Regions from separate parts of the Serratia sp. KH_031 genome, predicted to be linked through region 1. Evidence: predicted binding sites of a transcription regulator. Region 1 holds the regulator's gene; each other region holds the start of a gene.
The links. The regulator LexA, encoded in region 1, represses DNA repair genes until DNA is damaged. The targets are predictions, from matches to a motif close to TNCTGTATGTACATACAGNA.

Region 1 (10,078 bases):
CTAATCCGCCAGAGATGGGGGTTGCTTAAGCAACACTATTATTAGGTTATCTCTGGTGATGATGAAACTGTTTCGCCGAGCATCCTATCAAGCTCGGCCTGATAAACAAAACGCTTACGATATTTAAAATGCCAAGCTGTGATCTCTGCCGCATTCGCAGTCATATCATTGATATGCTTTTACACTTACTGACTGATTAATCGACAAAAAATCAATAGCGCCGTATTTGTGGCTTCTGCATCGCGCGGTAAATCCACACGCAGACCACCGCTAAAATCAGCCATGGCAACAGCTTAATCATCATGGCAAATACCCCACCAAGCAGCATAAACGCCGCAGCTGCGAATAAAGCTGCAATCACTCCCAACAGCGACACACCAGTCACCATCAGCATTACCACAAAGCCAATAAAGAAGAAGATTTCTAACATGATGGGTTACTCCCGCCTAAAACAAGGTATCTACGGGAGTATTACAAGAAGCGTGCCAAGGTGATGGGAATCATAACTGATTGATATTTATTAATTCGTGCATTGAACCACTCAATGCACTTAGTCAAAAAAACCAACTTTTAGCTGAGAGAGTAGTCAATTACACCATTTCAGTACGCGGTTGGCGCACTAGATTCAACGCATCTTCCACCACTTGCACACCCGCTCCCGGCTTATGCGCATTCTCGCTCAGGTGACGACGCCACTGGCGCGCGCCCGGAACACCTTGGAACAGTCCAAGAATATGACGGGTGATGTGCCCCAAATAAGTACCGTTCGACAGTTCACGTTCGATATACGGATAGAGCTCTTCGATCGCCGCCACGCTATCCATCACTTCGGTCTGCGCACCAAACAATTGAGTATCTACCTGCGCCAAAATGCCAGGGTTTTGATAGGCTTCGCGCCCCATCATTACACCATCCAAATGCTGTAGATGCTGTTGCGCTTCTTCTAACGTTTTCACACCGCCATTGATCGCAATGGTCAACGCGGGGAAGTCACGTTTCAATTGATAAACACGCGGATAATCCAGTGGTGGAACCTCACGGTTCTCTTTCGGGCTAAGACCTGAAAGCCAAGCTTTACGTGCGTGGATGGTGAACATATCGCATTCACCACGCCCAGCAACGGTTTCGACAAAATCACACAGGAACTCGTAGCTATCCTGATCGTCAATACCGATACGGGTTTTCACCGTCACCGGAATTGAAACCACATCGCGCATGGCTTTGATACAATCAGCCACCAGTGCGGCCTGTCCCATCAAACAAGCGCCAAACATACCGTTTTGCACGCGATCGGACGGGCAACCTACGTTGAGGTTAATCTCATCATAACCACGTTGTTCCGCCAATTTAGCGCAGTGCGCCAACGCCACAGGATCGCTGCCACCCAGTTGCAACGCCACCGGATGCTCTTCTTCGCTATACGCCAGATAGTCACCTTTACCGTGGATAATCGCACCGGTTGTCACCATCTCGGTGTACAGCAGCGTTTCCTTGGTCAACAAGCGATGGAAATAACGGCAATGACGATCGGTCCAATCGAGCATAGGGGCGATGGAGAAACGATTGGCGGCGTATTTAGGAGAGTTGTTGGCTGTCGTCATGCTGGATTACTGGCTACCTGATCTATCGAAAATTCAACGGGCGGCGGTTGGCCGCAAACGGCTATTATAACGACAATCGACAACATTGGCGAAAAACAAAAAGGCGACGAATAATTACTAGGTTATTCCCACGAGAAAACCGCTATGAAACGTCTCATTCTTGTCTGCACATTACTGCTTTCCGGCTTCGCCTATGCTGCCGGTGGTGGTGGTAGCACCGATGGACCCACCACTCCAACCTGCCCCAAAGGACAGATTTACGACAGTAAAACCAAAACCTGTGTGGTGGAAAAAGGCAGTAAAGTCAGCGATAGCGATCGTACTGAGTACGCCTACGCACTGGCGAAAAGTGGTCGTTATCAGGAAGCCCTCGACGTATTGAACACGCTGAAAGATCCCAATACTGCCGTCGCACTCAACTATCGTGGCTACGCGACGCGTAAGCTTGGTCACACCGACGAAGGCATCGGCTATTACTTACAATCAGTGAAGCTCGATCCAAACTACCTGAAAGTTCGAGAGTATTTGGGGGAAGCTTATATGATCAAAGGCCAACCAGAGTTAGCCAAAGAACAACTTGCGGTGATTAAAACCCTTTGCGGTACCGACTGTGAAGAATACCGCGACTTGGCCGCCGCTATCGAGAGTCATCCTGAGTCTTAAAAACACCGCAAGTTGGCACATTATTCCAGCTTGCGGATCACCTTACACGGCTGTCCTAACGCCAGCACATTGGCGGGAATATCGCTGGTCACCACACTGCCTGCACCGATAGTGGTGTCATCACCAATGGTGACGCCGGGCAAGATCACCACATTGCCGCCAATCCACACGTTACTGCCAATCACCACCGGCTGCGCCGAGGTATAGAATGGGAAATCAGGGTTGCCAGTAAAACGCTCGCTGGCTTTTAACGGATGGCTTGGCGTGTAGATTTGTACATTGGGGCCGATCAGCGTGTTGTCACCGATGGTGATGGTATTGCAGTCGAGAAACACCGCATTGACGTTGATAAAGCAATTTCTACCGATGGTAATATGCTGCCCATAGTCACACCAGAAAGGCGTTTCGATCCAGCTTTCGTCGCCCCAACCAGCGAACAACTCACGCAGCAAACGCGCTTTCTCATCGGTTTGATGTGAATCCAGCGCACCAAGCTGCTTGGTGAGTGCTCTGGCACGGTGATAAAGACCAATTAGCTCTGGATCGCGGCTGTTGTACACTTCACCACGTAATAATTTATCTCTTTCAGTCATTGGGTCGCTCCAAGAAATCGGGACATCTTCGCTGCGCGTTATAGCGCGGGCTCGCAGCATTACCTAACTCAAAATAGGGTAAAGTTGATCTGCTTGTCTTGGGTAAATAGAAGTTGTGATCTCTTCCGCATTTTTATTGGCAACTTACCCTTTTATGCGTCATTGGCCGGGAAAATAGCGTGACTATCGGCGATTGCCACGAAACATGTTAAAATCAGCTTTTTACGCACTGGGAATATTGCCATGACCTCAAGCAATCAGGAAAAGCTGCTCGCTCAGGCAGAAAAAATCTGCCTGCAACGCAACGTGCGACTGACGCCACAACGGCAGGAAGTATTGCGCTTGATGACAGAGCAACCCGGTGCGATCAGCGCTTATGATCTGTTGGATCTGTTACGCGTTGCCGAACCACAAGCTAAGCCGCCAACGGTCTACCGCGCATTGGATTTCTTGCTGGAACAAGGCTTTATTCATCGCGTTGAGTCAGCTAACAGCTACGTGCTTTGCCACCACTTTGAACAACCAATGCATACTTCGGCGCTGTTTATTTGCGATCGCTGCGGCCAAGTGACTGAACGCACTACCGCAGGAGTTGAGGATACCTTGAAAACGCTGGCGCAAGAGTCAGGATTCGTCCTGCGCCACAGCGTTGTTGAAGCTCACGGTTTATGCTCCGTATGTGTGAAGGTCGAGGCCTGTGATAGCAAGCACGACTGTGGCGAGCACGATCACAGCATTGTCATTAAGAAGAAGTAAACCAGGTACCGCACACGTTATGGCGGTGCCAGATCCAACCCAACGCCAAACCACGCAACGCTAAGAAAACCGCCAGTGCTAACCAGAGTGCGTGATTGCCCAATATGGGCAGAACCAACAATGTTAAGCCATATCCCGCCGCAGCAACTGCCATACTGTTGCGCATTTCAGCGCCTTTAGTCGCACCGATAAACATTCCGTCCAACAGATAACACCATACACCCACCAACGGTAAAACTATCTGCCACGGCAGGTAGTGCTCCGCCAAGACGCGTAACTCCGGTAACGAGGTCAGTGCCGCGATAATATGTTGCCCTGCAACGGTATAAACCACAGCAAATCCCAACGCCACTACGCCCGCCTGACGACAGGCAGCGCGCCATACTCGATGTAATTGGCGATCGTCCCGCGCACCATAGGCATGGCCGGAATGTGCTTCTACCGCATAGGCAAAACCATCCAAGGCATAGGCAGTAAATGTCAGCAGATTCATCAGCACTGCATTGACTGCCACAATCTCGCCGCCCAAACGTGCGCCAAGAATGGTTAGCGAAGCGAAACACAGTTGTAGCAGCAGTGAACGCAGCATGATGTCGCGATTCAGCGCCAGCAAACGCCGTAAGTTTCCACGCCACGCATGCCGTAGCATCGCCCATGTAATCCCGCGCATGTTCATCACGCGCCAAGCCAACCATAAGCCCAACAGTAGCGTCGCGTATTCCGAGACCGCCGTTGCCGTCGCAGCACCCTGCACATTCCAGCCCAGCCCCATCACCAGCCAAATATCTAGCACGATATTCAGCAAGTTACCGACAATCAGTAAAATCACTGGGGCTCGCACATACTGCACGCCGAGCAACCAACCCAGCAGCACCATATTGGCTAATGCCGCTGGCGCACTGAGCCAGCGGATTTCTAGGAATAACCTTGCCTGCGCCAAAACATCGGCATCACCACCAACAATATGCAATGCCAGATTAATCAGCGGATGACGCAACAGAACAATGGCGAGCCCCGCCAATACAGCGAGCAACATCGGCTGCATAAAGGCACGAGCCAATGCTTGTGGGTTTTGTGCCCCAAGCGCCTGCGCCGTCAACCCAGTGGTGCTCATACGTAAAAACAGCAACAACATAAACAGGAAGCTGGTCGCCATTGCCCCTATCGCTACGCCACCGAGATAAACCGGGCTATCCAGATGACCAATCACCGCCGTATCCACCAAGCCGAGTAGCGGCACGGTGATATTGGAGAAAATCATCGGTAGTGCTAGCCGCCATAGGGCTTTATCGGTATCGCTGAAGAAGGGGGAAAATAGGCGCATCATCAAAAATGTTCCCGTGGTAATACGATGAGTTCATACAGAAAAGACATCGCCCCAGACAAGGGGCGATTAAAAGCAGGGGTTGTGCAGTTTAGATCCAGTCACCGTTGCGAATCACACCCACCGCCAAACCTTCAATATTGAAGCTTTGCTGGCGAAGATCGACCACGATCGGCTCAAACTCGCTATTCTCTGGCAGTAACTCAACCACATTGCCGTGTTTTTTCAGACGCTTGACCGTCACTTCATCATCAATACGCGCCACAACGACTTGGCCGTTACGCACGTCTTGCGTCTTATGCACCGCCAGCAGATCGCCGTCGAGAATACCGATGTCGCGCATCGACATACCATTCACTCGCAGCAGGAAATCAGCGTTCGGTTTAAACAGTGAAGGATCAACTTTGTAGTGCCCTTCAATATGTTGTTGTGCCAGCAGCGGTTCACCCGCCGCGACACGCCCAACCAATGGCAGCCCTTCTTCCTCTTCCATCAACAGACGAATGCCGCGTGAAGCGCCAGAGACAATCTCAATCACCCCTTTACGCGCCAAGGCTTTCAGGTGTTCTTCCGCCGCATTGGGTGAGCGGAACCCCAGACGCATTGCGATCTCGGCACGCGTTGGTGGCATACCCGTCTGTGAAATATGATCGCGAATCAGGTCATAGACCTCTTGCTGTCTGGTAGTTAGTGCTTTCATTCCGCCCCCTGTTTGTTTATACAGTCTTGCTGTGAGTATATACAGGTAGATAAGGATTGGGAACCTAAGAATGAATTAAAATCAGTGATTAGCGAGATGTCTCGCAACATTGTTCTATCTGGCTCAAAACAAGTGCTGCCACAGAACAGAAACCCAAACGAACAAAGCGAGAATAATCGCCAGCGAAACCGCCGCCGACCCCATGTCTTTTGCTCGGCCAGAAAGCTCGTGATACTCAGTCCCCACGCGATCAACTAACGCTTCGATCGCACTATTGAGTATCTCGACAATCATGATCAACACCACCGAACCAATCAGTAAAATGCGCTCTATCACGCCGATATCTAGCCAAATCGCGATGATGATCGCCATCACGGTCATCACCAACTCTTGGCGAAACGCAGCCTCATTCTTCCACGCTGCGATGAGCCCTTGATAAGAGTAACCCGCCGCTTTGATAATCCGAGTCAGGCCAGTTGCTTGCTGCTTTGCCATCTTAAATATTCTCTTTTCTTGAGATGAGCCATAATTTTAACGGTTCTTGCTTTTTTAACACCACAGATCTGCACATCAGTTTCTGGTATGCTTGCGGCGCATTGCTAACAAGAGGCTACATGTCGTTATGTCAGGTTGGCGTAAAATATACTATAAGTTATTGAACTTACCGCTAAAACTGTTGGTAAGAAGCAAAGTTATTCCTTCAGACCCGATCGCGGAACTGGAGCTCGATCCTTCACGCCCGATTTTGTATGTTTTGCCATACAATTCCAAGGCGGACTTACTGACCATGCGTGCCCAGTGTTTGGCGCAGGATCTCCCCGATCCGTTAAACCCGCTGGAGATCGACGGTACCGTGCTGCCAAGCTACGTGTTTATTCACGATGGCCCACGCGTGTTCCGTTACTACACGCCGAAAGAAGAGTCGGTAAAACTATTCCATGATTATCTGGATCTGCACCGGAATAATCCGGAGCTGGATATTCAGATGTTGCCGGTTTCGGTGATGTTTGGCCGCTCTCCGGGTCGTGAAGGTCAAGGTACACCTCATTTACGTCTGCTGAACGGGGTACAGAAATTCTTCGCCGTATTGTGGCTGGGACGCGACAGTTTTGTTCGTTTCTCGAGTACCGTTTCCCTGCGCCGTATGGCGACTGAACACGGCACCGATAAAATCATCGCACAGAAATTGGCGCGCGTGGCGCGGATGCACTTCTCGCGTCAGCGTCTGGCCGCCGTTGGCCCAAGCCTGCCAGCACGTCAGGAGCTGTTCAATAAGCTGTTGGCTTCCAAAGCGATCGAAAAAGCGGTGGAAGACGAAGCGCGTAGCAAAAAGATTTCTCATGAGAAAGCCCAGCAAAACGCCATTGCGTTGATGGAAGAGATTGCTGCCGATTTCTCTTATGAAACCGTGCGACTGTCCGATCGCGTATTGAGTTGGACTTGGAACCGTTTATATCAGGGTATCAACGTCACCAACGCCGAACGCGTGCGTCAGTTGGCGCAAGATGGCCATGAGATTGTCTATGTGCCCTGCCATCGCAGCCATATGGACTACCTGCTGCTGTCTTATGTGCTCTATCACCAAGGGCTGGTGCCGCCGCATATCGCTGCGGGTATCAACCTGAACTTCTGGCCTGCCGGTCCGATTTTCCGTCGCTTGGGCGCGTTCTTCATCCGCCGTACCTTTAAAGGCAACAAACTGTATTCCACAGTGTTCCGTGAATACCTCGGCGAGTTGTTCACCCGCGGTTATTCGGTTGAGTATTTTGTCGAAGGGGGGCGTTCCCGTACCGGACGCCTGCTGGAGCCAAAAACCGGCACGCTGTCGATGACCATTCAAGCGATGTTGCGTGGGGGTAACCGTCCAATCACGCTGGTGCCGATCTACATCGGTTACGAGCATGTGATGGAAGTGGGTACTTACGCCAACGAACTGCGCGGTGCGACCAAAGAGAAAGAGAGCCTGCTGCAAATGCTGCGCGGCCTGCGCAAATTGCGCAATCTCGGTCAGGGATATGTCAACTTCGGTGATCCACTGCCGTTAACCACCTATCTCAACCAGCACGTACCGCAATGGCGCGATTCTATCGATCCGATCGAAGCCCAACGCCCAAGCTGGCTGACGCCAACGGTGAACGATCTGGCCGCCAAGATCATGGTGCGCATTAACAACGCGGCAGCAGCCAACGCCATGAACCTGTGTTCGACCGCATTACTCGCTTCACGTCAGCGTTCACTGACCCGTGAGCAATTAGTTGAGCAGTTGGATTGTTACTTGCAGCTGATGCGCAACGCGCCTTATGCCAGTGATGTTACCGTACCAAGCCAGACACCAGACGAATTGCTGGATCACGCTTTGAACATGAACAAGTTTGAGGTGGAGAAGGATAATATCGGCGATATCATCATACTGCCGCGCGAGCAGGCGGTGTTGATGACCTATTACCGCAATAATATCCATCACTTGCTGGTATTGCCTTCGCTGATTGCCACCATCGTGATGCATCATCGTCGCATCTCACACACCGAAGTATTGCGTCAAATCGGTTTGATCTATCCAATGCTGAAAGCCGAGCTGTTCCTGCATTATGGCAAGGAGCTGTTGCCTGAGGTGCTGCAGACATTAACGCGCGAATTGGTGCGTCAGCAGCTGATCTGTGACAGCGGTGATGAACTGATGTTGAACCCGGCACGTATCCGTCCGCTGCAATTGCTGGCGGCTGGCGTGCGTGAAACGCTGCAACGCTACGCCATCACTATGTCGATCCTCAGCGCTAACCCGAGCATCAACCGGGGCTCGCTGGAGAAAGAAAGCCGCATCATGGCTCAGCGTCTATCGGTGCTGCACGGCATCAATGCGCCGGAGTTCTTCGATAAGGCAGTGTTCTCCACGTTGGTCGCGACGTTACGTGAAGAAGGTTTTATTAGCGACAGTGGCGATGCCGTCCGTGAACACACCATGGAGGTTTACACCATGTTGAGCGATCTGATTACACCTGAAATTAAGCTGACTATTGAAGGTGTTAACTTACCTGCGGAAATCACTGCGCCGTTAGAAGCTTCCGGAATAGAGAAAGACGGTGACTAACTAACAGCGCTATTTAGAATATGTATCACTAGGTACGAAAAAGGAATGCACAAAGCATTCTTTTTTCGAATTAAATCATCGCAAAACTTATGGGCACTTATAAACCTGCCCCACCATCTTGCTATCCAGCGGAGCAAAGCTAGAAAGCAGGTTTTGGCTTGGGCTGGTCGCGCCATAAATCACGTTACCGCCCATTTCAGCTGCCTTGTTGCGTAGATCGTTAGCTGCACCGCGCAAGCCGCCGCTTTCAGCATTACTGCCAGATAACCAGTTACTTTGGCTACCTGTTACTTCTCCGATCAGTTGGCATTCAGCCGCTGGTTTTGTATCGGAGAATTTAACCTGCTGACCGGCTGAGGTTAATGTGTTGGTAGTGCTGCAACCGGCCAACAGCATCGCTGCCGAAAGACCCAGTAAGGCTTTAATCCGCATCTTGTTCCCCATATGATGTTGAGAATTACGCAAAAGCTTATCAGAAAGCGATGCTATCTCTTAGGCATCCGTTGCCATTGATATTGGCCAACGCCTTCAGTGACAGCAAATGATGTATCAGTTTACACTCTAAATCGAGCCAGTTTGCAAAAATATCATCAAATACAGCGCTGCGGCACAACCAAAATGGGCATTGCTTACTACTCGTACAAAAAAGCCGCTGTGGGATGGCCCGACATACGGCTATGGCTTACGCATTAATCATAATTATTATTTATGAATAATCAACTAACCAGGGTAACCATTACGTTTGGCATTAGCATCGCAATCCGCCCGATTTTTATAACCCTCACTAGCAGCACCGACAATTTTACCGTTCGATGCTGTACGACGCCAGCGCCACTCACCACGCTTATCCTGATAAAACTCCCACTTATCTTTCATTATCTCATTCCTTGTAATTAGATTTTATGAGCAATACCCTCCCAGAGGTATTGCTAGATATTTTCCCTACCCAAATAGAAGATAGGTAAACAAACCTAATATCAAGAACATTTAGCTGACAATCAAGACCTTTAAATAACATGGTTATTATTCAGGAGTAATATGAGGCTCAAATTTTTATGCCTTAAACCAGAAGGCCAGTGATAAATTATCGTTGGATAACTTACCACTGGCCTCCCAGTTACCGCCCTTGGCGTGCTTATCTTTACGCCGATAGCTGCCTTTACCTTTAGTATTCCTCTCTACTCTCTGACGGAATAAAGGATCATGCAGTAATGCTTCAATAGCATTGTCTTGTATCTGGCCTTTGGTATGACGATATTTAGTCATGGTAATACTCCAATAATACTACGGTTATAAATTAAACAAATAATACTGCTACGGGTATAAAATATAAAGCCTTATGAAGGCTGCTTA
Region 2 (10,078 bases), 1.0 Mb from region 1:
GCGAGTGTGCGGATCGCCGGGTTTTCACGCACAGCAGCAATAATTTCGGTAAAGTCGCGACGCAATGAGGGTTCGCCACCGGTCAAACGGACTTTTTCCGTACCCAGTTCGGCGAACGCGCGGCTGACACGCCGGATCTCATCCAGCGAAAGGAAGGTCTTGGGGCTACCAGCGGGTTTATAACCATCAGGCAGACAATAGGTGCAACGAAAGTTACACACATCGGTAATCGATAGGCGCAGGTAATAGAACTTGCGCTCAAAAGCATCAGTGAGTTGCACTGCCATAACACCTTTCCAAATACGGGAGATGCGAGCGTTTCCACTCTGCACCCTGGTGGCTAACTTCGCCACGGCCCAAGCGCCATATCGTTTCACTCTGCAAAACAACGTAGGTACAAGGGCTAGGAGTTTGATTCTGAACTTGAGCTACCTAAGTAGCCGGAACAAAACCGTGGTTTTCCACAGAATACTAGCGCTAAATCACCGCGATAGCCAATGTCGATTTACGCTATATATCTGTGTATACAGCGATTTTTGTCTCTGTAGAAACTTGTCTCTGTAAAAACACAGCACATGATAACTGCACATCCGCCACAGAAATTGACCAGAATCACGCCAGCGATACTCTTTTTCGCGTTTTTTCACTAAATCCGTTACGTTATGCGGGTTATTCTGCATCAATTTAAGGAACTCTATGCGTAATCGCACCCTAGCCGATCTCGATCGTGTCGTCGCATTAGGTGGGGGCCACGGCCTTGGCCGCGTGATGTCTTCTCTGTCTTCTTTAGGCTCACGCTTAACTGGCATCGTCACCACCACCGATAACGGCGGCTCCACCGGACGCATTCGTCGCTCAGAAGGCGGCATTGCTTGGGGCGATACCCGTAACTGTTTAAACCAGCTAATCACCGAGCCCAGCGTGGCTTCGGCGATGTTTGAATATCGTTTTAGTGGTAATGGCGAATTAGCTGGGCACAACTTAGGTAATCTGATGCTCAAAGCGCTGGATCACCTTAGCGTGCGACCGATAGAAGCAATCAATTTGGTGCGTAGTCTGTTGAAAGTGGAAGCCGCGCTGATCCCGATGTCGGAACAGCCGGTAGATCTAATGGCGCACGATCACGAAGGTAATCATGTTTACGGCGAGGTGAATGTCGACCAAATGATCGATATGCCGCAAGAGTTGATGCTTTCCCCCTATGTTCACACGACTCGCGAAGCGCTGGAAGCCATCGCTCAAGCCGAGGTGATCCTGATCGGTCCCGGAAGCTTCCTCACTAGCTTGATGCCACTGTTGCTGTTGGACGATCTCACGCAAGCACTGCGCCGTAGCAGCGCCAATATGATTTACATCGGTAATCTAGGGCGCGAACTCAGCGTGGCCGCTGCCGCGTTAACGCTAAAAAGCAAGCTTGAACTGATGGAGGAAAAGATCGGTCGCAGAATGATCGACGCGGTGATCGTCAGCCCAACGGTTGATACATCCGAGGTGAAAGATCGGGTCGTGATCCAGCAAACGCTGGAGGCTAGCGATATTCCTTATCGTCACGATCGTCAACTACTGCGCCAGGCATTGGATCAAGCCTTAGTTGAACTGGCGGCTCGGAGTTAATCCTTACCCTGATGCCATGGGTTATTACTGACCATATCAATATACAATTCTTCTACCTGCGTACGTGCCCACGGCGTGCGGCGCAGGAATTTCAGGCTGGATTTAATACTCGGATCACTGCTGAAACAGTTGATATGCACGCGATCGGCCAGTCCATCCCAACCATAATGATCCACTAACTTATTCAGCAATTGTTCTAGCGTGATGCCGTGTAGCGGATCTTTAGACTGGTGTGCATTCATATCAAAATCTCTTCATTCATCCCAATAATTTGGCGCACACCCTAATGTGCTTTTACGGCAAGGACAAGGGTTTTAGCCATCGCCATTACGAAATCGCGATAAACTGCGCGCGTAATTGATGGATCTCGTCGCGCACTGCCGCAGCCTGTTCGAACTCCAAGTTTTGTGCATGAGTGTACATTTGTGCTTCCAACTCGCGGATTTTTTGATCCAGCGCTTTCGGCGTTAGGTTCTGATACTGTGCGGCGCTTTCCGCTGCTTTGCCTTTCCCTCTGCCCTTGCCACGGTTACTCGGTTGCCCAAGTTGTAGAATATCACCCACTTTCTTGTTCAGCCCCTGCGGTACAATGCCGTTTTCTTCGTTAAACGCCTGTTGTTTAGCACGACGACGCTCGGTTTCATCAATCGCTTTGGCCATAGAAGCGGTGATCCTATCACCGTACAGAATCGCCTTGCCGCTCAAATTACGTGCCGCACGGCCAATGGTCTGGATTAACGAACGTTCAGAACGCAAGAAGCCTTCTTTATCGGCGTCGAGGATCGCCACCAGCGACACCTCAGGCATGTCCAAACCTTCACGCAACAGGTTGATACCCACTAACACATCAAACTCGCCCAGACGCAAATCACGAATAATTTCGACCCGTTCCACGGTGTCGATGTCCGAGTGCAGATAACGCACACGCTCACCGTGATCTTCCAGATATTCGGTCAAGTCTTCAGCCATACGCTTGGTTAACGTCGTCACCAAGACACGCTCGTTGATCGCCGCACGCTTGCGGATCTCTGAAAGGAGATCGTCCACCTGTGTCCCTACCGGGCGAACTTCGACAATAGGATCTAACAAGCCGGTCGGACGCACCACTTGATCGATAATTTCGTCACCGGATTTTTCCAGTTCGTATTTACCCGGCGTAGCGGAGACGTAGATGGTTTGCGGTGCCTGCGCTTCAAATTCTTCAAAACGCATTGGTCGGTTATCCAGTGCAGAAGGCAAGCGGAAACCGTATTCCACCAGCGTTTCTTTACGTGCGCGGTCGCCTTTAAACATCGCGCCAATTTGCGGGATGGTGACGTGGGATTCGTCGACCACTAATAAACCATCGGCAGGCAGATAATCAAACAACGTGGGTGGCGGCTCGCCGGGGCCACGCCCAGACAGGAAACGTGAATAGTTTTCAATACCAGAGCAATAGCCCAACTCGTTCATCATCTCCAGATCAAACTGGGTACGCTGCGTCAGGCGTTGCTCTTCCAATAGTTTATTATTCGCCAGCAGCACCTGACGGCGATCGGCCAATTCAACTTTAATATCCTCCATCGCCTGGATGATCCGCTCTCGTGGCGTGACGTAGTGCGATTTCGGGTAGATGGTGAAACGCTGAACGACCTGTTCAATCTGACCAGTGAGCGGATCGAACAACGACAGCCGCTCCACTTCTTCATCAAACAACTCAACGCGTAGTGCAAATTCGTCGGATTCCGCCGGGAAGATGTCGATCACTTCGCCACGCACGCGGAAGGTCGCGCGTTGGAACGCCTGATCATTGCGGGTGTATTGCAATTCAGCCAAACGACGTAGGATCGAGCGCTGATCGATAATCATGCCCTTGGTCAAATGCAACATCATTTTCAGATACAGATCAGGATCGCCCAGACCGTAGATCGCCGAAACTGAGGCCACTACCACCACATCCCGTCGCTCTAACAACGCTTTGGTGGCGGAAAGTCGCATCTGTTCAATATGTTCGTTTACCGAGGCGTCTTTTTCGATGAAGGTGTCGGAGCTAGGTACGTAGGCTTCGGGTTGGTAGTAGTCGTAGTAAGAGACGAAATACTCTACCGCGTTATCCGGGAAGAACTCTTTCATCTCGCCGTATAACTGCGCCGCCAGCGTTTTGTTAGGCGCCATCACCATGGTCGGTCGGTTGAGATCAGCTATCACGTTAGCAATGGTAAACGTCTTACCAGACCCCGTTACCCCAAGCAATGTCTGGTGTGCCAAGCCATCTTCCAGCCCTTCCTCCAGTTTACGAATCGCCTCTGGCTGATCGCCTGCCGGTTTGAACTCGGAATGCAGTTTGAACAATTTACTCATGAATTCAGCGACCCTGTGGAATGCGCGCTCAAGCGACCTGTAATTATGGAGAACCTCGGCGATTTCCGCCAACCCTTATAATACTGGATATAAAAACAGCATCAAGCTTTTACGCAGCAAAAATACCCGCAATGCACCGCTTAGGTTACAGAGCGGTGACATTTTTATTGTCAATACCTGGTTTATCCCCAAAATCTGTCACGAATTAACTTATTGGCATCACTACGGTTAAAAATGATACGTCGCTGTCAGTTAGACACTTCGGCGTCTTGATTTTAATTAACATATTGATAATAAACATAATTATTAAAAAGACGACAATACGGACAAAGCGAACACAACCCGCGCCCTTTCTCGCTTTAAACCACTTTTCTAAATCTAATGCACAAGGTTATCCACAGGAATGGTGGATAAGTCTCATCGCCCCGCTAATGGCGGGAGTTACAGAAAGGGCACTTTTTATCATTTAATGGCACTGAAATAGTTTTTATAGTTATTTTTGTACACTTTTTTCGCTGTAGTTATGACGATTAAGACTAAAAAATCAGACGAGTAAAAACACATTTGTCCCATATCTACCGTCACTTATCGGCAAAACTAAGGAAAATTGCACCATTACTTGGCTTGATAGCACTGAAATGGTGCAAAACTAGACGTACGATGTTTGGTTTTTCGTTCCAGTTGATGCTGCTCTTACCCAGCAATTGTTAACACTCATCCCATCTACATTTTATCTAATAAAAGTTCGTTTCACCCTTTCTGAAACCAGGAAATAAGGTATCCATATGCAACTACTGATAACACTGCGTAATAACCAAGACAAATTTTCGTATTGAAGTTTCACACCAAAATAGACATTTGCAATCGCCAAATCACTGACACAAAAAATCAAGCTGAGCACAAGAAAAGCAATGTATACAGAAGGTGTTTTTTTCTTCTTACCAAAAAACTGACCAGCGGTATAAATTGCAACAAAGGCCAATAAAATCCAACCAATAAACTCATAAGCAATCAACGGTGAAAAATACCGTAATTCATTGTCCAAACCCACCCAGACTTTTAATGTTTCATAGGCTTGATAAAAGGAAACGATAATGGATACAACAACACCTATCGCTGGAAGGTAAAGAAATCCACTAATTTTTCGAAACTCCTTTTTTCACAGGCCGCACAGTAATCCGAGTATTTCTTAGCTTCTTCATCACAGTTGATACATTGCATTTATTGCTCCCCCTATCCCATTGGCATAATAATTAAAATGCCTTACCTGAAGATAAGGCATTCATTAAAATCAGAAGCGATAACCGAAGTTAATATTGAACCCATTAACCGAATGACTCTGACTGCCATCGTCCAGATTTGAACCTTCGTAACCGACATCAATCGCCAAGTTTTGAATTGGGTTAATCTGAACGCCAGCACCATACATTAACGAAGTGTTATTGTTACTGCCACTGACTTCACCCATATCCCGATAGCTACCCGCCTCATAATTCAACCAATTATATTTATAATCAACTTTATTATAATTAACACCCAGTAACCCATAGACGCTAATGTATTGGTTAATACGGTATGCAGGCCCCACTGCCAAAGAGTAATATTTTACTTCAGCATTATTGTCGATAATATCTCTCCCAGCAAGATAAGAATAATCTTTATCGCCACTCATATAGGTGAACGAGGTGATTACACTAATAGGTGAATCCCATTCATAGCGATACTTGAGGTTTACCCCATTGATATTTTTGAAATCCTGCACCTTCGACTGAGCATAACCTGCGGTGATCGTATGTTCCCCTGCATTTGCAGCAGAGCAGAGACCCAGAGTAGAAATAATAATGCTAGTAATTGCTAATTTTTTCATTGGAATCGTCCTTAATAGTAAATGATACAGATTTGCTTTAGGTTATAGATACAGTGAATGTATATAACCAAAATCAATCACCAAATCCATATGAAAACATTTATAAATAATACCAAATACTGTTTTAAAGTAAATTAGCGAAACAACTAATCACAGATATTTTAAATTGTGGAAAAACATAGTCTTGGATTCTCCCCCAAATTTTAAACCATGTGAGTTGGCGGAACGCTTACTGACTATTCACCGCTACTGTCACACAGTTGTCACTGAGCGGGCTGCTTTGCCAATTACCTCACAGCCCTACCCCTTAAAAAGCCAGCCGATCAAAGATAGAAGGAGATTATTACATTAAAGAAAAATGCAAATAAAAACCTGCTACATATAGCAATCTAACACCCCAAAGGAATACACCCCGTACTCTCTTTCTTCTTGCAAAAAGCACTTCACTGAATAGTGCAGAACTCTTTATCTTGCTGGGTTTAATACTATCCTTATAATAATAACAATACAAAAGTAGCAACCATGCTCCACAGGTCAGAACCAGAAAATAATCACGCCCCCCTTCATACAACACCCTAATAATAATCGATAATGGGATGACAATAAGCAAAACCAACCTACCAATTAACGAGGCCTTACCACCTTCGAAAACAAAAAATATAGAGTCAAAAAAAATAGACATAGAAGATGCCGAAGAGAAAGCAATCCCTGTTTTTTTACAAAAAAACAAAAAAGACATAAAGAAAACCACCAAGCTTAAAATATGAATATAAAGAACATTCATTTCTTCTCACCTTTTTCATTAAAATCGTAATGATAAAACTCACTACCTGATGAACCATTTATATCGACATTGCCTACAGCAGTATCTTTTGACACTCCACTCCAACCAATTGCAGGACCGACACCAATAGATAACCCAATACCATCTTTACCATAAGCCAATCCCACTCCCATTATTCCAAATCCAAAATCTAACGAGTTATTTTTTTCCATCGCAATCAAATTTGGATAATAAGGACCGAATTGAATACCAATCTGCCCCGCAGCTCGGCCACCAACAGCAAGTGTTTCCCCTTTATTTAGGGATAATTGAGAAGGATCAGCCGTTCCATCCACATAAACGCCATAACCTGCTCCAACAGCAACTTCACCTTTTACATAGGGTTTTACTTTATATGTAATACCAAAGGATGGATCGAGGTGGGAGTCTGCAATAGCTTGATTGACCTCCTCAGGAGTCGCACCTTGCTGAGCCATCCAGAATGCTAATGAAGCATCATCTTGAACTCGTGGTGGTACTGGAATCAACATATCATTGTTTTCAGCCGTATTTTTACCTGCTTGACCGCCAGCAAGTGCACTGCCACTATCACCGCCCGCTAAACCGCCAGCCAGACCACTTGCCAAGGTCGTTAACGCTGATACCGTTTGACGCTGCTCTTCCGTCATCTTGCTAAAGTCATCGGTGCCATACATCGCTTTCGCAATCGCGTTCGTGCTTGCCGCGGCGGTTGCCGCACCCGCCGCGCCTGCCAGCCCGTTATTACCCTGCATTTCAGCCAGCACAACAGCATGAGCCATCACACGGCTCGCCTCATTCGGAGCCGTCTGCTTGATAACCTCCGCGAGATAAGGCGCTGAAGCTCCCGCTATCGCCGCTTTAATATCACCACTGGCTAAGCCCTGTATTGCTGCAGTGGCAGCCTGCATCCCTTGCTGGATAGAACTTCCCGTACCCCATTCGGTTTGTGCTTTCTTATACGCAGAGGTGTCCGCTAACGTCGCGTTATAGGCTTCCCACTCTTTCTTCGTGGCACCTTCTCCCGGCTCTTTTACTGGTGGGTTCCGCTTCGCCAGCTCCTCTTTACCCGCCGTCGTCGCCCGTATCTGGCCTTCGGTTCTGGCAATGTCCGCCGCCTGATTGCCTATTTCAGCAATGAGTTGCGCCTGCTGTAACCGTTTCTGTTCACGCTCTTTGTCGAAGATGACATCCAGTCCCGGATTGGCATTTTCAACATCACGGCTTAACGTGCTGACGTCCTGCTGCTGTTTATCTTGGTCGCGGATGGTGATAGTGCCGTCGGATACCGCCGCTTTCGTTGTCGAGCTCGCATGCCCTTCCGAGTTCGCGCCCACCAACAGCCCATTCGCCATATTTCCCGCGAACTGGCTGCCGATAGCGCCACCGGTGCTGATGCCCACGCTCTGGTGCTCAACCTTGTAATCGGCCTTGTTCTCGATATCACTAAAGCCCAGCGTGCCTGTATCCAGACGATTATTCTCTGGAGCACTCGTTGAACCAATGACGGCACCATCAAGCTGCGTATGCTCCCCAACGCGAATGTCATAACCTCCTTTACCCGCAAAAATACCCGTCTGCTCCTGCACGCTGTCATAGTTGCTGTGCATCTTATCTTTGCTGACATTCACGCTCGCCGAACCGCTCATCGACCCAAAGGTGAAGCTGCCACCTGCGCTGGCGTTCTGCTGTTTCGAATCGTAGTTGTCGCTGTCTTGCTGGCTTTGCAGTGTCAGATTGCGCCCGACATCCGCCTTCACCGTCTCGCCGCTGACTTGCGCACCTATCAGGTTGGTATCGCGTCCGCTGACAATATTGACGTTGTTCCCGGCGTTGACCGTGGTTTCGGTATGCGTGGTGCCATTGCCACTCTCGGAGCCTTTGCCCTTGTTGACGCTGGCTGAAACACTTATCCCCCAACCGCCCGAGCCAACACCAATGCCCACGCCCACCGTGCCGCCTTTGCTTTCGTTCTTGCCGTCCAGCAGGCTAGTATTCTCGCCCGATATCAGGTTGATATCGCGGTTAGCGTTCAGGGTGGCGTCTTTACCCGCCTGCAACTGGCTACCCTGAATCAGGATATCGCCTTCCTGCTTCGCCTTGCCATCACCAAACGCGGTGATGTTCAGGTTGTTACCCGCCGTCAGGCCGCTGCCTTCACTGGTACGCTGTTCGTTGTGCTGCGTCGAAGTGGACGACTGGCTGCCATAACTCAGACTGACACCCACGGTGTTGTCATTACTTGGGTCACCGCCTTTTGCACCGTCCATGCGCATCGCCTGCGTGGCCTGCACGCCCGACAGCGCCGCCTTAGTCCCCTGCAATGCCGCCAACCGGCTGTCGTCGCTCTCCCGCGCCTGCTTGGTGGTTTCCACCGCCGTGTTCAGCGCACTGCCTGCGGTGCCGGAAAGTGCCAGCGTCAGGCCAGAGGTCTTCTGCTCCACCTTGTGCGTCTGGCTGTTCTGGTTCTCCGCTGCCGTCACGCTGACGTTCTTACCCGACAGCGCCATGTCTTTTCCAGCAATCAGGTCAGAGCCAACAATAGCCAGATTATTCCCCGCACCCACAGTGACATTGCCGTTCACGCTGCCCACCGTGCTGCCTTTGTTGGTCAGTGCTGCCGCGGTATCCGTGGTTTTCAGCTCATCGGTACCGTAGCTGAACCCAATACCCCCCGTACCCGACAGCCCAGATTTCTTCTCCTGCTTAAGGTGCGTCTCGTCGTTGCGCTCGGTCGCGCCAGTAATGGTCACATCGTTTCCGGCCAACAGCGTCACATCTTGTGTGCCTGCCACGCTACTGCCCTAACTACAAGATTCGTTTATTAATTCAAAAGATCCGTTGATACATTGCCAGTATCAAAAAACTCTTTAAATGTCCTAACGACAAGATCAAAATCATTTGTTAGCTGGCGTTCAGGCCAATAATCCCCATAAATCTGTATTTTGTTATCCTTATCTGATGTCGATTTATTCCAATAGGAACGAACATTTAAATCAGATTCTGAACATTCTAGTAACGTCAAAAGATAGAAACCATTATCTGTAGACACATCTAAATTCATTGGTCCAATGTCAGGTTCAGGTAAAATACGGAGCCTTACGCCACCTGAATCTCCCTTCAATCTTGTCAGAAATGCTTCTACATCACTCCATGCGGGACTACGAACCCGCGTAAAAGGGTTTCTAGCATGGAGATAAAAATCGACTTCGAACTCATCTTTCATAAGTTTATTTCCTAGTGAATTTTTTCATCCCTTGCTCCCAATACAAAGTATCGCCGCTTTTCTCTTCAAAAATAGTAAGCGATTTCAAACCAGATTTTTCAGCCATGCTCTTTATATCACTAAGACAGTAACCACAAACAGGCTTGCCAGATACGCTCATTTCCATGCTACGTCCTGCAGTCATGCCTTGATCATAAGCTTGTTGGATAGTTCCGACTTCAGCATGAGC
Region 3 (10,078 bases), 2.2 Mb from region 1:
GCCCACCGTCTTGGGCAACAACTGGCTCATCTACATCAATGGAGTGAACAACCGCAGTTTGGCCTCGATTTCGATAACGATCTGGCGACTATCCCCCAACCCAATGCTTGGCAGCGTCGCTGGCCTGAGTTTTTTGCTGAAAAGCGCATCGGTTGGCAACTACAATTAGCCAAAGAAAAAGGCATGAGCTTTGGCAATATTGAAGAAATTGTCGATATCGTTTATTTGCGTTTACACCATCACCAAACCCAACCCTCGTTATTACACGGCAATCTTTGGCCAATTAACTGCGCCAACACAGTAGATGGACCATTTTTATTTGATCCAGCCTGTTATTGGGGCGATCGGGAATGTGATTTAGCCATGTTGCCGTTGTACCCCGAGTTACCGCCGCAAATTTACGATGGTTATCAGAGCGTTTGGCCATTACCTATAGGGTTTATTGAGCGCCAGCCTCTGTACCAACTTTATTACCTGCTCAACCGCTTTAACTTGTTTGGTGGTCAGCACCTCGCCGCGGCGCAAAAAGCCATCGATACACTGCGGTATTCCGTGAAGTAAATCATGACCTGGGCGCGCAGGCGCCCTTCTTTGTTTATTGGCTCAAGCCATACCAGCCAATTGTCCCAACAATTTCAGTACAAAGTAAGCCACCACCGCAATAACCACCGGCAAGATATACAGCGGGAAGTATTGTAGGAAAATAGTGTGATGCGGCAATGTGATTCGCTCTTCTAATTGCATTCGAGTATGCCCATCACCGCCTTTGGCTTGCTCCAAAATCATCTGGTCTTCCAACCCTTCGCGGATAAACTTCACTTGCCGTGACATACGCGCCCCAGAAGCCTGTAACGCCAAACCCACGAAGATCAGAATATAGATAATGATAAACATCAGGTTGCTGCCACTGAATAGGCTTTTATCTACGTCCGGTACCGGCGAGTTGTACCAGAATAGATTAAGAAATGGCGTGTTAAAGCGCGTCATATCTACCATGACATGCACAAAATCCATCATTACTGCATTGATTCCTTTAGTTTTCTCACTGTGTTGGTACAGGAATCCTAGTAATGAGATCAGCGTAGAGAGCAACGCCGGGATGAACAGCACCCATCCCAAAATACGCTTAATGATGGCGATGCGCCCAGCCTGTTGATATGTCATGTCTTCCCCTTGTTTGTGACATCCACAATATGTCGCTAAGTTTACCTGCTGTTAGCAATTTCCGCCCACCGTTTTTCGGTCTACATTCAGCCTCAAAAGCCATCGAGCACTTTTTCAAACAATGGTGATAAAGTATTGGGTACATTCACCGGAGCCGAAAGGAGTTAACCGTTAATGGCTTATTTGCAACCGATTGAAAGCGCTATTTTTGATATGGATGGTCTGCTGATCGATTCTGAACCCCTGTGGTTACAGGCAGAACTGGATATTTTCGGCTCTCTGGGATTGGATTTGTCCGATCGCCACAACCTGCCAGATACCCTCGGCTTGCGTATCGATCAGGTCGTGAGAATGTGGTATCAGGCGATGCCGTGGCAAGATGTGACGCAAGAAGAAGTTGCAGATCGTATTATTGAACGCGCGATTCAATTGGTGGATGAACAGCGCCCACTGCTGCCAGGCGTGCAACAGGCACTTGAACTGTGCCGCAGTCTGAATTTAAATATCGGTTTGGCTTCTGCCTCACCGCTACGTATGCAGCAGCGTGTGCTGGAAATGTTTGGGCTGACGGACTATTTCGACCAACTGGTTTCTGCCGAATATCTTCCGCATAGCAAACCTCACCCAGAAGTCTACCTGATTGCCGCCGAACGTTTAGGAAGTGACCCACTACGCTGCATCACGTTAGAGGACTCTTTTAACGGCATGATCGCCACCAAGGCCGCTCGAATGCGTTCTATCGTCATTCCAGCAGCAGAATACCGCCAAGATGCTCGCTGGGCGCTGGCCGATATCAAGTTGGACTCGCTTGAACAGCTCACCGCCCACCATCTGGCATAGTTTTTAGATAAAACCTAACTAATATCAAAACATCATTTCATTTTTATTGAGTTTGGTTTTTATCCCTTTTATGATCTAAAAAACGCCGAGTCATCGATAAATGCTGTCACTGCCACGCAGCATTTATCGTCACTCGGCGTTTTGCTTATTATCTTGTACTAAAAACACTCAACCCATTGTAAAGCCGGGTAAAATAAACAATTAGTTACAGGGTAACATCTTTCACACATCGTAAGTTTACCCTATACTGGATAAATTAACAGTTTATCAGTCGGAATCGCAACACCATGACCGCGGAAGGACACCTTATTTTTTCTGTCGCTTGCGCGATCTTCGCCAAGAAAGCCGAAGTTACACCGGAACTCGCCAACGGCGACTGGTGGCACATCATCCCTGCGGCTTTATTAACCTCATTATTACCCGATATTGACCATCCTAAATCCGTATTGGGGCAACGCCTGCGTTGGGCTGCTATCCCCATCGCACGCGCTTTTGGTCATCGTGGTTTCACCCATAGCCTACTGGCCATCGCGGGTGGCATGGTGTTATTCCAACTGGATGTTCCGCGCAGTTGGCCCATTCCGCCCGACGTATTACACGCCATGATCATCGGTTATTTCAGTCACTTATTGGCTGATATGCTCACTCCGGCGGGAGTCCCTTTATTATGGCCTTGTCGCTGGCGTTTCTGCCTGCCGCTATTAAACTCACAAAAAGGGAATCAATTAGAGCGCGTTCTATGCCTCGGTTTGGTGGCTTTTGCGGTTTATTGGCAAGGCGGTTTTACCTTCCCGGTGCAGTCATATTTTGAGCAAATAAAAAACATTCGACTGTGATCACAGAGTAACAACGCAAAAATATTCGACACAGATCACACAAGCTAGGCCATTTAATAACCAAGTCGGTGATTAAATCACCATTTTTGCACAATAAGTTATATAGAATTCTTTTTGGATATAAATAGCCCACTCTGCAAACTGCTAATATGACCGCCATTGCCACAAACAATATGTGTGCAGAGTTTTTATAATAAAAAATATCGGAGACATCGGGATGAATCTACCACTCGTCATTAACCTCTTGGTTTTTGTCGCGCTCTTACTGTTGCTGGCGCAAACCCGCCACAAACAATGGAGTCTGGCAAAGAAAGTATTAGTCGGTTTGGTCATGGGCGTAGTTTTTGGCCTAGCACTGCACGCCGTTTACGGTTCAGGCAGCCCAATACTGAAAGAATCCATTAGCTGGTTCAACATTGTCGGTAACGGTTATGTGCAACTGCTGCAAATGATCGTCATGCCATTGGTTTTCGTCTCTATTTTGAGCGCGGTAGCCAAACTGCATAACGCTTCTTCTTTAGGTAAAATCAGCTTCCTAAGCATCGGCACATTGCTGTTCACCACGCTGATTGCGGCGCTGGTCGGTGTCTTGGTCACCAACCTGTTCGGTCTGACCGCAGAAGGTCTGGTACAAGGTACACAAGAAACCGCGCGTTTAGCGGCAATCCAGAGCAACTATGCCGGTAAAGTGGCCGATCTGAGCGTACCACAACTGATCCTGTCCTTTATCCCGAAAAACCCGTTTGCTGATTTGACCGGTGCTAACCCGACGTCGATCATCAGCGTGGTTATTTTCGCTGCTTTCTTGGGTGTAGCTTCGCTACAACTGTTGAAAGACGACCAAGAGAAAGGTCAACGCGTCCTGAGCGCCATCGATGCCCTACAATCTTGGGTGATGAAGCTGGTACGTCTGGTGATGAAGCTCACCCCATATGGCGTATTGGCGCTGATGACCAAAGTGGTTGCCGGTTCTAACCTGCACGACATCATTAAACTCGGCGGTTTCGTGGTGGCTTCTTACCTCGGTCTGGCGATTATGTTCGGTGTCCATGCTTTGATCTTGTCGCTCACTGGCGTGAATCCCGTTAAATTCTTCCGTAAAGCCTGGCCGGTGTTGAGCTTCGCCTTCACCAGCCGCTCTAGCGCCGCCAGTATTCCGATGAACGTAGAAACCCAAACCCGTCGCTTGGGCATCCCGGAATCTATCGCTAGCTTCTCGGCTTCGTTCGGTGCCACCATTGGCCAGAACGGTTGTGCGGGTCTGTACCCTGCCATGTTGGCGGTAATGGTGGCTCCAACCGTCGGTATCAACCCACTGGACCCACTGTGGATCGCGACTTTGGTCGGCATCGTGACCGTAAGCTCTGCCGGTGTTGCTGGTGTGGGCGGCGGCGCGACCTTCGCTGCACTGATTGTGCTACCAGCCATGGGGCTGCCAGTGACGCTGGTTGCTCTATTGATTTCAGTTGAACCGTTGATCGATATGGGTCGTACCGCGCTGAACGTCAGCGGTTCAATGACCGCAGGTACTGTGACCAGCCAATTGATGAAACAGACCGACAAATCCATCATGGATAATGAAGACGAAGTCGAGCTGGCTCACCGCTAATTCGCTTTCAATATAAAACGGGCGCGACAGTTCAAACTGCCGCGCCCGTTTTTTATTTACGCTATTCAAAATGGATACTGATGATATCCCTGCTGCTGGGAAATAATCCGTGCCGCAGTATGTAATTGTTTTACGTAGTCTGTTTTTGCGGCTTCTGAGAAACGCAGCGTTGGGAAGGAAATACTCAACCCGGCGATCACCACACCAAAACGGTCAAACACCGGCACAGCGATACAACGCAGCCCCTGTTCCTGTTCTTCAATATCTTCGCCAAAGCCTTGCTGACGCACTTTATCCAGTTCCGGTAACAATTCAGCGGTGCTGACGAGCGTCGTCGGCGTGCTGCGAACAAATTCGACCTGCGACAGAATCGCCGTGATCTCGCTCATTTCACGCCACGCTAATAACACTTTGCCAATCGCGGTGCTGTATAACGGATTACGGCGGCCAATGCGCGAATACATTTGCAGGTTATATAGGGCATCAATTTTATGGATATAGACGATACTGTCTTCGTCCAGTGCACCCAAATGGATAGTTTCACGCGTTAGTTTCGACAGTTCACGCATCTGGACGTCAGCGCTGCGGATTAAATCGACGTTTTGCAACGACTTAGATCCCAATTCAAACAACTTCAAGGTAAGTGAATATTTCTCCGTTTCCCCTTCCTGCGCCACGTAGCCCAGCGATTTCATGGTCTGCAAAAAACGATAAACGGTGCTTTTCGACATCATCACCCGTTGGGAAAGCTCGGTGATGCCAATTTCGCGCTCATCTCCCAACGCTTGCAGGATCCCAAACACTTTCATCACCGATGAAACAGAATCTGGTTGCTTATCAAGATCGGTACTCGCCATGACAATTCTTCTGTTTTAATAAATTTGAACACGAGTTTCAGTATAAGTGGAACGCCAATGATGATGCAATCAAGGGAATAAACCGCGCACAACGGCTTATCAGCGTTTACAATAATGCTGAAAACTGAGGTGCAATCGCCGGCTAATATCATTAGCATGGTAATATTCACATGTATTAATATTCCTGAGATTATCATGCAATCATATTCTGATGGCCTTCCCGTCCCACAGCGTTACGGGGCGATACTTGCCATTGCACTTGGTATTACCGTTGCGGTGCTGGACAGTGCCATCGCCAACGTAGCATTGCCGACCATCGCACGCGATCTCAACGCCAGCCCAGCCAGCTCGATTTGGGTGGTGAACGCCTATCAACTCGCCATCACCATTTCGCTCTTATCGCTGGCCTCATTGGGCGACCTGATCGGTTATCGCCGTATTTATCAAGCCGGTTTGCTAGTATTCAGCATCACTTCACTGTTTTGCGCCCTTTCCGACTCGCTGCTGACCTTAACCCTTGCCCGTGTGCTGCAAGGTTTTGGCGCAGCGGCAATTATGAGCGTCAACGTCGCACTCATCCGTATTATCTATCCGCAAAGCCGCTTGGGGCGTGGGATCGGCATCAACTCGTTGATTGTCGCCTTTTCTTCCGCCGCGGGCCCGACGATTGCCGCGGCGATCCTATCTGTCGCGTCATGGCAGTGGTTATTCGCCATCAACCTGCCTATCGGTCTCGTCGCGTTATGGTTGGGAATAAAATATTTACCGGCTAATAACCAGAGCAAAAACAGCAACCAACGTTTCGATCTCACCAGTGCGGTAATGAACGCGTTGACCTTCGGCCTATTGATCACCGCGATCAGTGGTTTCGCCCAAGGGCAAAGCCTCACGCTGATCTTTAGCGAGATTACCGCATTGCTGGTGATTGGTTGGTTCTTCGTCCGTCGCCAGTTGCAGCAAGAATCTCCGCTGTTACCGATAGATTTACTGCGTATTCCGATCTTTGCGCTGTCAATGGGAACCTCAATCTGCTCCTTCGCAGCTCAAATGTTGGCGATGGTCGCGTTGCCGTTCTTCCTGCAAGGAGCGCTAGGGCGTGATGAAGTGGCAACCGGCCTGTTGCTGACGCCGTGGCCAGCCGCCATTATTGTGATGGCACCGATTGCAGGGCGCTTGGTGGAGCGATTCAATGCCGGATTACTCGGTGGGATTGGATTGGCGGTGTTTGCCGTTGGTTTGTTCTTACTGGCGATGCTGCCATCGAATCCGACAGACTTTGATATCATTTGGCGTATGTTGCTGTGCGGCGCAGGTTTTGGCTTGTTCCAATCACCCAACAACCACACTATTATCTCTTCTGCACCGCGCCATCGCAGCGGTGGTGCCAGCGGTATGTTAGGCACCGCACGCTTGTTAGGACAAACCAGTGGCGCAGCATTAGTCGCATTGTTGTTCAACCTGTTCCCGACCAACGGCACCCATGCCTCACTGATTCTCGCCGGGATATTTGCCAGCGTGGCCGCGGTAGTCAGTTGCCTGCGGATCACTCAGCCGCGAGCGGGTACCGTCGAGGCACAAAGCAAGCCTGAATAACGTTGTCTAATTCAATAAAACGAAATGCCGCTCAGTGTTAAACGGGCGGCATTAGCAGGAAGGACTATTTCAGATATTGGCCGGAGCGCAGCGCTTCAATGCGCTTATCCAGCGGCGGGTGCGACATGAACAGTTCGCTGAACGACTTGGATTTGCCGTTAATGCAGAATGCCATCATGCTGCCCGCTTCTTGCGGTTCGTAGCTGGTTTTCAAGCGCTGTAATGCTGCAATCATCTTCTCGCGACCGACCAGTTTGGCTGAACCGGCATCGGCGTAGAACTCACGGTGACGTGAGAACCACATGGTGATAATGCTCGCCAGAATACCGAACACTAACTCCAGCACCATCGACACGGCGAAATAAATCATCGGGTTGCCATTGCTTTCACCTTCACCATCGCGGTTGCCCATAAAGCCAGCGGCAAGCTGTGCAAGTATGCGCGAGATAAAGATCACGAAGGTGTTCACGATGCCCTGAATCAGCGTCATGGTCACCATGTCGCCGTTAGCGACGTGACTGATTTCGTGCGCGATAACCGCTTCAGCTTCGTCACGGCTCATGCTTTGCAGTAAACCGGTGCTGACGGCGACCAGAGAAGCGTTACGACGCGCGCCTGTAGCAAAAGCGTTGATATCGGGAGCGTGATAGATAGCCACCTGTGGCATAGCGATCCCCGCCTGCTGCGACTGCTGACGCACGGTGTCCAACAACCAACGCTCGGTTTCATTACGCGGTTGCTCAATCACTTCTCCACCAACGGAGCGTAACGCCATCCATTTAGACATCAGCAGTGAAACAAACGCACCGCCAAAGCCGAATAGACCCGCCATGATCATCAGGCCAGAGACGCTACTGGATTGGATACCTGTCAGGCTGAGCACCAGCCCGAAAACCAACATGACCGCTAGGTTGGTGAGCAGGAACAAAGCTATACGCATCATAAAATGTTTACTTCCTCATAATGTTAACAAGACGCTACTTTCAGATACTCTGATCGTATGGGCATTCGTCACAGTTTCAAGAGTGACTCGCCATTAACCCACTAAAAATACGTAACTTTACAAAAACGACATTTTCACTCGGCTTTGCAAATTGTAAACGATTGTTGCGTAAATGGGTGGAGTTTTTAGCCAAAAAAAACGCCCCCGAAGGAGCGTTTAGTCGATAGCACTCACTGTTATTACTTAGCAGCGGCTGGCTGTGCTTTTTCCAAGTTAGCCAAATCCAGCGCGATATGCACGGTTTCATCCAAGTATGGATCAGGATCTTGATAATCCTTCGGCAAATCTTCCAGTGCTTTCAGCGGTTTTTTACCTTCGCGTTGCAGACGCTCATTGATGCGCTTCAAGCGGGTCGCATCATCATCGTGGTTCTCTTTCTCACGTTGAGCCAGATTGAGTGACACGATGTTGCGCTTGTCCTTCAACGCCTTGTAACGGGCGATATCCTGCTCGATGTACTGGAACTCCGGATCTTTAGCGATACGTTGCTCATGATCTTTCAGTAGTTCCGGCTCGAACGGTTTCATATCGCCACTCTTGCTGTAGGTCGCCGCATTGATGCTATCCCAAGGCATGGCGTTATCTTCAAAGCTTTCGCCGGTTTCCGCCGGATCAATACCGGTTGGCATCAGGATATCCGGCGTGACGCCTTTACGCTGAGTACTGCCACCGTTCACACGGTAGAACTTCTGAATGGTGTATTGCACTGAACCCAGCGCAGGCCACTCTGGACGCAGCATTTGGTCGTAAATACGGTTCAGCGAACGGTATTGCTGCACAGTGCCTTTACCGAAGGTTGGCTCACCGACAACCAACGCACGACCATAATCCTGCATTGCAGCGGCGAAGATTTCAGACGCCGAAGCACTGAAGCGATCGACCAGCACCACCAGTGGACCTTTGTAATAAACTACGCCATCGGTATCGGCATCTTCACGCACTTTACCGTTGTTATCACGCACCTGTACCACCGGGCCGCTTGGAATGAACAGACCAGAGAGGGAAACCGCTTCGGTCAATGCACCGCCGCCGTTGGTACGCAAATCGATCACCAAACTCTTAACGTTTTGCTTAGCCATCTTCTGCAACTGTACTTTGACATCGTCGGTCAGCCCTACGTAGAAACCTGGGATGTCCATCACCGCGACTTTTTCTTTGCCTACGGTTTTGATAGTCATTTTCACCGCGCGGTCTTCCAGACGGATACGCTCGCGGGTCAAGGTCACGGTACGCGTTTTGGTGCCCTTGCCTGCTGGCAGGATCTCTAGGCGCACTTTGCTGCCTTTCGGTCCTTTAATCAGGGAAACCACATCGTCCAAACGCCAGCCGATCACATCGACCATCGGTTTACCCGCCTGACCTACGCCGACAATTCGGTCACCGACGGTGATCGCTTTGCTCTTCGCTGCTGGGCCACCCGGTACCATCGAGTTAATCAGGGTGTAATCATCATCCATCTGCAATACCGCACCGATGCCTTCTAATGACAGACTCATTTCGGTATTGAACTGCTCGGTATTACGTGGTGATAGATAATTAGTATGCGGATCGATTTCATGCGCGAAAGCATTCATGATCAGTTGGAATACATCTTCGCTGTTGCTTTGCGTCAGACGTTTAATCGCAAACTGATAACGCTTGGTCAGCGTTTCACGGATTTCTTTATCGTTCTTGCCGGTCAGCTTCAGGCTCAGTTCGTCGTATTTGACTTTCAGATCCCATAAGTGATCCAACTCAGCCTTATTTTTCGGCCATGGTGCTTTGCTACGGTCAAGATCGATAGTGTCGTTGCCGGTAAAGTCCATTGGCTTTGCCAGCACCGATAATGCATAGGTGTAACGCTCAAAACGGCGTTTTTGTGCCAGATTGAACAGCGCGTATGGGGTATCCAGCTTGCCGGTTTTCAGCTCTTCGCCAATTTGGTTACGCTTGTCGGCGAACTGCGAGATGTCGGAAGCCAACAACACGTTATGGTTGTAGTCCAACATATTCAAGTAACGATCGAAGATCTTGCCTGAGAATTCTGCGTCGAGCGCAAACTGGCGATAGTGGGAGCGAGTGAAGCGCGAGGTTACGCGCTCACTCACCGTAGCATGCTGTGGTTCCTGTTGAAGCTGGGGTAATTGATCGATGCGAATGTTGGCGGTTTCCGCACCGTAACTGACTCCCGCCCACA

Region 2: a site for LexA is predicted at 4,036-4,055, ahead of uvrB (excinuclease ABC subunit UvrB). Genes of this name have one in related genera too.
Region 3: a site for LexA is predicted at 2,250-2,269, ahead of AC3ISQ_RS09865 (metal-dependent hydrolase). Genes of this name have one in related genera too.

What each region holds. Positions count from the first base shown of each region.
Region 1 is NZ_CM174496.1:4,374,908-4,384,985, forward strand. Features, by position in the region: gene pspG (envelope stress response protein PspG) at 212-430, opposite strand; gene dusA (tRNA dihydrouridine(20/20a) synthase DusA) at 591-1,601, opposite strand; gene AC3ISQ_RS19740 (tetratricopeptide repeat protein) at 1,746-2,264, shown strand; gene AC3ISQ_RS19745 (sugar O-acetyltransferase) at 2,285-2,857, opposite strand; gene zur (zinc uptake transcriptional repressor Zur) at 3,101-3,613, shown strand; gene dinF (MATE family efflux transporter DinF) at 3,600-4,937, opposite strand; gene lexA (transcriptional repressor LexA) at 5,029-5,637, opposite strand; gene AC3ISQ_RS19765 (diacylglycerol kinase) at 5,761-6,132, opposite strand; gene plsB (glycerol-3-phosphate 1-O-acyltransferase PlsB) at 6,260-8,725, shown strand; gene AC3ISQ_RS19775 (DUF4156 domain-containing protein) at 8,813-9,157, opposite strand; gene AC3ISQ_RS19780 (YegP family protein) at 9,446-9,601, opposite strand; gene AC3ISQ_RS19785 (alternative ribosome-rescue factor A) at 9,779-9,991, opposite strand; gene zntR (Zn(2+)-responsive transcriptional regulator) at 10,063-10,078, opposite strand, start outside.
Region 2 is NZ_CM174496.1:3,357,292-3,367,369, forward strand. Features, by position in the region: gene moaA (GTP 3',8-cyclase MoaA) at 1-287, opposite strand, end outside; molybdenum cofactor riboswitch at 275-422, opposite strand; gene yvcK (uridine diphosphate-N-acetylglucosamine-binding protein YvcK) at 697-1,614, shown strand; gene AC3ISQ_RS15255 (VF530 family protein) at 1,611-1,856, opposite strand; gene uvrB (excinuclease ABC subunit UvrB) at 1,942-3,954, opposite strand; gene AC3ISQ_RS15265 (DUF2569 domain-containing protein) at 4,685-5,095, opposite strand; gene AC3ISQ_RS15270 (Ail/Lom family outer membrane beta-barrel protein) at 5,246-5,821, opposite strand; gene AC3ISQ_RS15275 (hypothetical protein) at 6,165-6,605, opposite strand; partial or broken gene AC3ISQ_RS15280 (hemagglutinin repeat-containing protein) at 6,602-9,427, opposite strand; gene AC3ISQ_RS15285 (DUF6911 family protein) at 9,448-9,849, opposite strand; gene AC3ISQ_RS15290 (two-partner secretion domain-containing protein) at 9,854-10,078, opposite strand, start outside.
Region 3 is NZ_CM174496.1:2,193,687-2,203,764, reverse strand. Features, by position in the region: gene AC3ISQ_RS09880 (fructosamine kinase family protein) at 1-561, shown strand, start outside; gene AC3ISQ_RS09875 (YniB family protein) at 604-1,164, opposite strand; gene hxpB (hexitol phosphatase HxpB) at 1,339-2,004, shown strand; gene AC3ISQ_RS09865 (metal-dependent hydrolase) at 2,292-2,840, shown strand; gene AC3ISQ_RS09860 (L-cystine transporter) at 3,058-4,449, shown strand; gene kdgR (DNA-binding transcriptional regulator KdgR) at 4,515-5,306, opposite strand; gene AC3ISQ_RS09850 (MFS transporter) at 5,502-6,899, shown strand; gene htpX (protease HtpX) at 6,964-7,842, opposite strand; gene prc (carboxy terminal-processing peptidase) at 8,082-10,078, opposite strand, start outside.